DNA from 2 places in the Paenibacillus sp. IITD108 genome. Region 2 is predicted to be linked to the other one. Evidence: riboswitches for the same ligand, from Rfam matches in the RefSeq annotation. Region 2 holds a riboswitch; the other holds the start of a gene.

Region 1 (4,214 bases), on a different contig from region 2:
TAAGCCAACCAAATCCGCCCTGGCTGAGCAAGTGCAGTATGCAGTTTAACTCTGCTTAATAAACAACAAAACTGTGACTTGCATCTTGATTAGTTGAACTTTCCTTCAACTAAACAAGCTGTTAGTCACAGTTTTGTTTATACTCGTTGCTAAATTGTGTTAAAATTAAACAGTTCCATATTTGTCATATGAAAAGGCTCTATTTGTCGAATGATTTCGAATGGAATCAGATCATGTAGCAAATTATTAATTATATCGAAATTACATAAAAAAATAAAGAAAAAAAATTTTCGACAGGAGGAATTCAATTAGTTATGTCGAAAACTAAATTCAGACAACCTAAGAGCGAGACATCAATATCATTTCGAGGGAGGATTACACTTTGCACAAGATCGAAGTATTGTTAGCAGATGACAACAGAGAATTTACTGGCTTGTTATCGGAATACATATCCGAACAAAGTGATATGAAGGTTTGCGGTGTTGCGTATAACGGTGAAGAGGTAATAAGACATTTGGAGCAGACACGTAATGTTCCAGATATTTTAATACTTGATATTATTATGCCTCATTTGGATGGATTAGGTGTTTTGGAAAAACTGCGTGAAATGAATTTGAGTCCAATGCCTAAGATCATTATGCTAACAGCATTCGGCCAAGAAAATATTACGCAAAAGGCCGTACAGTTGGGAGCTTCATACTATATTTTAAAGCCATTCGATATGGAAGTATTGGCTAATCGTATCCGTCAGCTTGTGGGAGTGCCTGCCCACTCGACTTCAGCGCAATTCAGCACTTCATCCACATCATTGAAATCCAATGTAGTGCCAATGGCAAAGGGCAAAAATCTGGATGCGAATATTACGAGCATTATTCACGAAATCGGCGTACCAGCGCATATTAAAGGTTATCAGTATCTTCGTGAAGCGATCACGATGGTATACAACAATATTGAAATTTTAGGAGCAATTACAAAAACGTTGTATCCAGCTATCGCCGAAAAATTCAAAACGACGCCGTCACGCGTCGAACGTGCGATCCGCCATGCGATCGAAGTGGCGTGGACACGCGGCAACATCGACAGCATCAGCCATCTGTTCGGCTACACCATCAACATCAGCAAGTCTAAACCAACCAATAGCGAATTTATCGCAATGGTGGCTGATAAGCTGAGGATTGAGCATAAGGTGTCGTGAAAGGGTAAGAATTAAATATAACGCGAGAAGCAACAGACACTTCTTTATCGGAAATCCAATTCCGTTAAAGAAGTGTTTTTTATTTAAAGTATTTGATTGAATATCATTTTGTTCATGACAAACACAAACATATCATATATGATAAACAGACAATAAAAATATAAAAGCTTAAGGTGCCAGTAAGTAAAGTTGACTTTATTTAATTGGGTAAAAGGGAAGTGGGTGAGATTCCCACGCGGTCCCGCCGCTGTATAAGAGGAGTCTATGCTTAAATGCCACTGGGAAACTGGGAAGGCAGCATAGACGTTGATTCTTGAGCCAGAATACCTGCCTGAAAAGCTTTAGATCATTTTTCTACGAAGGATAGGAGGGTGTCTATTTTTGCATGCTTTTTTTGTAAGTGCAGTTTAGACCTCTTAACCTTCTGTTAAGAGGTTTTTTGAATTATAAGAATTTATAAGTTTTATCTATAAACTTGTTCTTATCATTCATCGGTATAGAGTAACAGGAGGAGTTTGAAAGAGATGAGAAAACAGAAGTGGTTATCGTGGCTGCTCATTGGCAGTTTGTTTGTTTCGGCGTTCTTGTTCCATGTATCGATAGCTTCTGCAAGTAAGGAACAGCAATCTACGTCTTCCATTAAAGAGCTGTATCGCGATTATGAACAAATTTCTGCTTGGGCATTAGAGGCTATACAACAAGCTACGGACAATGGCTTTGTCCAAGGCAGCGCAGGCAAGTTCAATCCGAAGAAGCCGATTACGAGAGCGGAGTTCACAAAGATTTTGGCAGCAATGCTAGACTTTGATGTGACCCCAGAACAAACAGGCTTTTTTACGGATGTAACGGACCAGGACTGGTTTGCTCCTTATGTAAACACAGCTTTTAATAAAGGCTTGATTACAGGCTACGCGAATAAATTCCAGCCTAATGCAACGATTACTCGTGAAGAAATGGCAGTTATAATCGCTAGAGCATTAGAGCTTGAATTTTCAAAATCCGCTAGTGTAATAAAAGATAGCAATAAAGTGTCAGAATGGGCAAAGCAAGCTGTTGAGGCAGTTACCGCACTTGGCATTATGACGGGCGATGCAGCTGGCTTTCATGCCAATCAAGCCGTTACTAGGGAAATGGCTGCTGTAGTTGCAGTTCGTGCATATGTATACAAGGAAGATTCAACAGCATTTCAAAAATCTTTGGAAATAGCAAAAATAACGGAGCAGTTGAAAAAAACGTCCAGCTTTATACAAGCAGAAGTAACGAATCCTGTCATAGCAAGCGTTGGCGGCGATTGGACGATATTTGGGCTTGCTCGTTCAGGCATACCAATCGATGCGCAATATTATAGTCAATATGTTAAAAATGTAGAGCAATTTTTAATAGAGAATTCCAGCAAGCTCCATCATGTAAAATATACGGAGTATGGCAGAGTTATTCTTGCGTTAACCGCGATTGGAAAAGATATAACGAATGCTGCAGGCTACGATTTGCGCGAGCCGCTTGCAGATTTTGAAACTGTTATTAAGCAAGGAATTAATGGCCCAATCTTTGCGCTTATAGCTTTGGATAGTAAAAGCTATGACATCCCTGTAGCAGCAGGCGTTAAAAAACAAACGACCAGAGAGCTGCTGATTCAGTTTATTTTGGATAGAGAAGTGAATGGAGGAGGCTGGGCGCTTGGCAATAACCCATCTGAAGCGGATCCGGATATAACGGCAATGGCTATACAAAGTTTGACTCCCTACTATAAAAATAATGAGAAAGTCACAAAGGCTATCGATCGCGGTTTGTCTTGGCTATCAAATGTCCAGCATGCAGATGGTGGTTATGCCACCTGGGAAACTGTAAATTCGCAGAGCGTCGCTCAGGTAATCGTTGCTTTAACAGGCCTTGGCATTAACCCTGATCAAGACGTCAGATTTATTAAAAACGGAAATTCAGTATTTGATGCATTGCTGGCCTACTCAGACGTAAAAGGCGGATTTTATTATGTGAAATCTGGTGGAAGCAGTAACGGCGGGGCTAATTCTGGTCAGATTGATTTGATGGCTACGGATCAAGCTTTCTATGCATTATCGTCCTATGAAAGATTTCTGACGAATAAGAACCGTCTCTACGACTTGTCAGACGTTTGATTTGGAGGTTTACATGAATAAAAAGAAATGGTTAACTGGTCTGGCAATTGTATGTGTACTGGCAATTGCATTTTTTTGGGGCGGAAATTTTCAGAAGCAATCGGTGAAAACAGATAATAATGTCGGTCAACTTACACACAATTCTTCATTAGAACAAACTGGCGAGGCAGGGAGTGCCACGGATGAGCTAGAGAACAATCAGGAGAAGCATCTGGAAAGTAATCCTGAAGTTCAATCTGAAGCTCAATCTAATGAAGGTTTAAAAGATGATGGGGAAGCTCCCGTCGATCAATCCAGCACATCCTCTACCATCATACCTGAACCTGATAAGCAGCCGGAGCCAGAAACTAAACCGATTGTGCCAACACCTGCAGCAACCGCGGCAAATGGATCCAATCAAGCTGCAGAAGCTTCAAATAATAGTGAGAAAGCACCAGCTTCTACGCCAGCACCAATTGAAACTAAAGAGCCAAACGACAAGGATAAATATCTCACCGATCCTGTTCTGCCAGGTAAACCAGAGCCTGTGGAGTGGCAGGATACGAAGATTGATAAACAGAAAGAGCTGACGGTTACATTATCGGTATCAGCAGCAACGATCCTCGATAATTTAAATATATTTGATGCAGATAAATTAGAGGTGCTACCGCAGGACGGAATAATTTATGCTGCAAAGAAGGTTGTTTTTTACGAAGGTGAATCGGTGTTTGATGTGCTGCTTCGCGAGCTGAAGGCAAATAAAATTCATATGGAATTTAATAGGACCCCTCTTTATAACAGTAATTATATTGAAGGGATCAACAATATTTATGAATTTGATTGCGGAGAGTTAAGCGGCTGGATATACAAAGTAAACGGCTGGTTTCCCAATTACGGAAGCAGTC
Region 2 (4,214 bases):
TACATAGCGGCCAGGTTTAAATCATGCAGCACGGCTAACACGGTCAGCTTACGTTCCTGCTGCCATGCTTTCACTTGATCCATCAGTTGCATTTGATAGCCAATGTCCAAATAAGTAGTCGGTTCATCTAATAATAAAAGTGAAGGGTTTTGAACCATCAGCTTGGCTAATGCCACTCGCTGTCTTTCGCCGCCGCTTAACTGCTCCAGCTTGCGATGCTGTAAATGCTCAATTCCCATGGCAGCAAGCGCTTCATCAATCATGTTCTCCACATCAGCATCCTCGCCCCCAAGCCAGTTCTGGTAGGGGAATCTTCCCATTGCTGCGATTTCTCTTACTGTAAAGCCTAATGGAGGAATGCCTTCCTGCAGCAGAACAGCCATATATCTGGCCAGCTTTTTTCGCGCGATCAAATGAACAGGCTTGTCATCAAGACATATTTCGCCGCTGCTTGGCTTGACAGTTCCGGACAGCAACTGCAGCAAGGTCGATTTCCCGGCCCCGTTAGGTCCGATAATCCCGTATATTTTCCCTTCCGTGAAGGAACAGCTTATTTGCTTTAATATTGCAGTTGACTGGATAAAGTGGGAAACGTTTTTGATTTGTATCATAATAGCCCTCCCTTACTTTCCTCTTTCTTTCTGCGGATAAGCAAATAAGCAAAAAACGGGGCACCAATCAAAGCGGTCACTACTCCGAGCGGAATTTCTCTCGGACTCATTGCCATTCTTGCCAGTGTGTCAGACCAAAGCACAAACATTCCGCCGCCTATTGCCGATAGCGGCAATAAAAAACGATAATCCGGACCGATCAGCAAGCGAACAAGATGCGGAACGACTAAACCGACAAAGCCGACTACGCCGGATACAGATACGGCAGCTGCTGTCAAAAAGGTGGAGCAGAGCAGCACGATCAGCTTCGTCCTCTCCACCTTCACCCCAAGATGAGCCGCATGCCTCTCACCAAGCATGAACAAATTAAGCGGCTGGCTGAAAATGAACAGGACAGGCAGTCCTACGGCAACAAACGGTAAAATCATCCCAACATGCTCCCAGCTTCTTAAAGCGAGCGAACCCATAATCCAAAATAAAATTTGATTAACGACGCCCTGTGACATCGAGATCATTAACGATACGAAAGCTCCTAAAAAAGCTTGAATTATAACGCCCGATAAGATTAACGTCTCAATATTCATCGCTCCGTTGCGTCTAGCCAGCCATAAAACAGACAGCAGCGCTGCTGTACCCGTTACGAACGCTGTCAGCGGCAGCGTCCAAATCCCCAAGGCAAGCTGCAGCCCGCCAGCTATAATAAAGGCAGCGCCAACCGAGCTGCCGGACGCGACGCCGAGCGTATAAGGATCTGCAAGCGGATTGCGCAGCACACCCTGGAAGCCCGCGCCTGCAAGGGCCAGAGCTGCTCCTACTAATACTGCAAGCAGAACTCTCGGCAGACGCACCTTCGTAATGATGGCTACTTCAGCACCGCTAAAGCTGGAATTATCCATAGACAAGCCAAACATATAATGCACGAGTATGCGCCAGGCATCTTGAATCGAAATGCCCGCTGAGCCTAAAGAAAGGCTAGTAATAATAGAAACAGCAAGAAGGAGCAATGCTGCTCCTCCATACAAGTAAAGTTTTATTTTCATTTCGCTTCAAACAGCTCAGGGTGAACCGCAGCAGACATTGCCTGCAGGGCGTCTGCCAGACGCGGGCCAACTCGCGATACAAGATCCTCATTTATAGGGAAAATCGCTTTGTTTTTCACAGCTTCGATAGCATCCCAGCCAGATCTTGCTGCAATTCCATCCACCAGAGCGTTTGTATCCCCTCCGTAGCTTGAGAATAATATCACATCCGGATTATGCTTGATCACCATTTCATTGTCAGCTTCGAACCAGCCCTGCTGCTCAGCAGCAATATTGCTGCCGCCAGCTAGTGAAATCAGTTCATCGATAAACTCGCCGGAGCCAACTGTCCATCCATCAGAAACATCAAAGAAAACCGACTTTTTCGCTGCATCTTTAATTTTGTCTGTCACTTCCGATTTAACTGTAAGCATATGACCCGCTACTGCAGCAGCTTCATTTTGTTTATTCATAATTTTACCGATTAATTCAATTTTCTGGGCAACTTCGTCATATGTTTTCGGATCCGTTGCATATACGTTAATATTTAAAGCTCTAAGCTGCTCTACTGCGGCAGTATTCATAGTAGAGGAAGCAAGCACCAAATCAGGCTCCAATGCAAGCACCGCTTCAATATTTGTTGTTACATCTCCCACCTTTGGTTTTTCCAGCGCCTCTGGCGGGTAGTTGCTGAAATCATCAACACCTACAACCTGCTCACCTGCACCGATCGCATATAAAATTTCAGTCTCGCTGGACAAAATAGAAACAACCTTGGCAGGCGCTTTTTCAAACGTAAGCTCAAATCCAGTGCTGTCCTTAAGTGTCAAGGGATAGGCAGTCTCGGCCTCCTGATCAGGAGTCGGTGAAGCCGTCGTCTCAGGCGTACTGGCAGCTGAACTGGATGAAGGCGTAGCGCTAGGCTGATTCGTACTGCCAGCTCCGCAGGCAGCCAGCATAGCTGTCAAAATAACAGCTAGCAAGGACAGCAGCATTCGTTTATTCCATTTTTTATTTTTCCACATTGAACATCTCTCTCCTATTCTCTATATCTAGCTGAAACACAAAAAAACATTCCCAACAACAAGTGTCGGAAATGCCCGTGATTGCCTGCAGGATTGCTGCAAACAATGGATCCCCCGAACACCTCCCTAATTCCTCGTAGGCATAAGCGTCTTTTAAACAGGCAGGTATCCTGACTCAGCTTGAACGATCAGCGCCTTCCCAAGCAGCGGCTGCTCAGTGGCATTAACTGATGTTGACTTTCCAGCAAGGCTGGTGTCCAGCATTACAGTGGCGGGTCCGTACCGGATTTGCACCGGTTTCCCAATTATGCTGACCGACGTAAGATAGCATCTCTGCGATCGATTAGCACCTGTTTAATTAAAATAAAATTGTCAGTAGTAACTATACACTTCAACCGCCTATTTGTCCATTCCCGACCATAAATCGAAAGGAGTGCGCTTATGAATAGAAAAGCATCACCCGCTCACTATTCATCTAAAGCAATTGTAATATGCCTGCCTATCGTCATCCTTATTTTCGGAATTTTTTATTTTTTTCAAGATACATTGCATCCTTCTGCAAAAGAGGAAAGCCTGCCTGTTACTACCGAGCATCTTCAAGCTGACTTGCAGGCCATATGGACGGTTACGCCAGCCCCGGCAAAAGTACTCACACCAAACACCTTTATTATCGAGCTTGCAGATAAGGATCAACTGCCGATCACAGGGGCCGAGCTGTCCGTGAAGCTCAGTATGATCGGCATGTTTTGCGGCGATATGAATTTCACGCTTCAAGAGCAGCAGCCCGGTACTTATATCGGAGAAGGCTACCCGCTAATGCCAGGCGACTGGCAGGCTAAACTCTCGATCAAGCTCGGACAAGAGAAACCGGTCACATTGTTTCGCGAAATGAAAGCGGTCCGCACTTTATAACATTTATCACTACCATAGCCATATCGCTATAGACGGAATAAGGCCATTAGCAGCTAGCCCGCGCATTATGGCAATGATTCCTATTAATAAAGCAGCGGCATTGCCGATTTTGCGCAGCAGGCTTCTATTTTTTCTAGTAATCAGCTTTGCTGCTGCCGCTGTCGCTGCCAGTACAGGAAAGGTAGAAAGGCCGAATAACAGCATAATAACAGCCCCCGATACCATTGTACCCGAAGCAGCAGCATTCATCTGCATCGCATAGGTCAGCCCGCAGGGCAGAAATCCGAAGGCAAAACCTGTTAAAGCAATATGCAGAGATTCCATATAGGCACTGCGCTCTGACCTTGGGGTCATTTGATGATGCAGCCTTGCAGACAAAGCCGCTAAAAATGGCAGCTGATTTCGCCGCCATAGCCAAAGCAATATAAAAATACCGCCTATAATAGATGCTGCGCCTTGCAAGCCTGCTACCTTGCCTGCGACATTGAGGAAGGAACCAACAAGGCCCATCACCATTCCAAGCAGCGTATAGGAGGTTATTCTTCCCGCGTGATACAGCAGGCTCGCCCGCCATGCAGAAAAAGAGCTGTTAAGCGCAACCGTCGTTACAATCCCTCCGCACATGCCCATGCAATGGGGAGCCCCGA

The links. A riboswitch is a leader RNA that binds a small molecule or an ion and turns the genes downstream of it on or off. The one in region 2 is predicted to bind cobalamin.
Region 1: another riboswitch for cobalamin. It lies ahead of V1L65_RS07985 (S-layer homology domain-containing protein); the one in region 2 lies ahead of V1L65_RS05930 (ABC transporter substrate-binding protein).

Annotation. Positions count from the first base shown of each region.
Region 1 covers NZ_JAZHCT010000007.1:33,680-37,893, forward strand. The annotation lists gene spoIVB (SpoIVB peptidase) at 1-49, shown strand, start outside; gene spo0A (sporulation transcription factor Spo0A) at 383-1,195, shown strand; cobalamin riboswitch at 1,350-1,544, shown strand; gene V1L65_RS07985 (S-layer homology domain-containing protein) at 1,720-3,330, shown strand; gene V1L65_RS07990 (DUF4430 domain-containing protein) at 3,344-4,214, shown strand, end outside.
Region 2 covers NZ_JAZHCT010000005.1:96,235-100,448, forward strand. The annotation lists gene V1L65_RS05920 (heme ABC transporter ATP-binding protein) at 1-611, opposite strand, end outside; gene V1L65_RS05925 (FecCD family ABC transporter permease) at 608-1,651, opposite strand; gene V1L65_RS05930 (ABC transporter substrate-binding protein) at 1,648-2,655, opposite strand; cobalamin riboswitch at 2,799-3,024, opposite strand; gene V1L65_RS05935 (FixH family protein) at 3,097-3,567, shown strand; gene V1L65_RS05940 (sulfite exporter TauE/SafE family protein) at 3,577-4,214, opposite strand, start outside.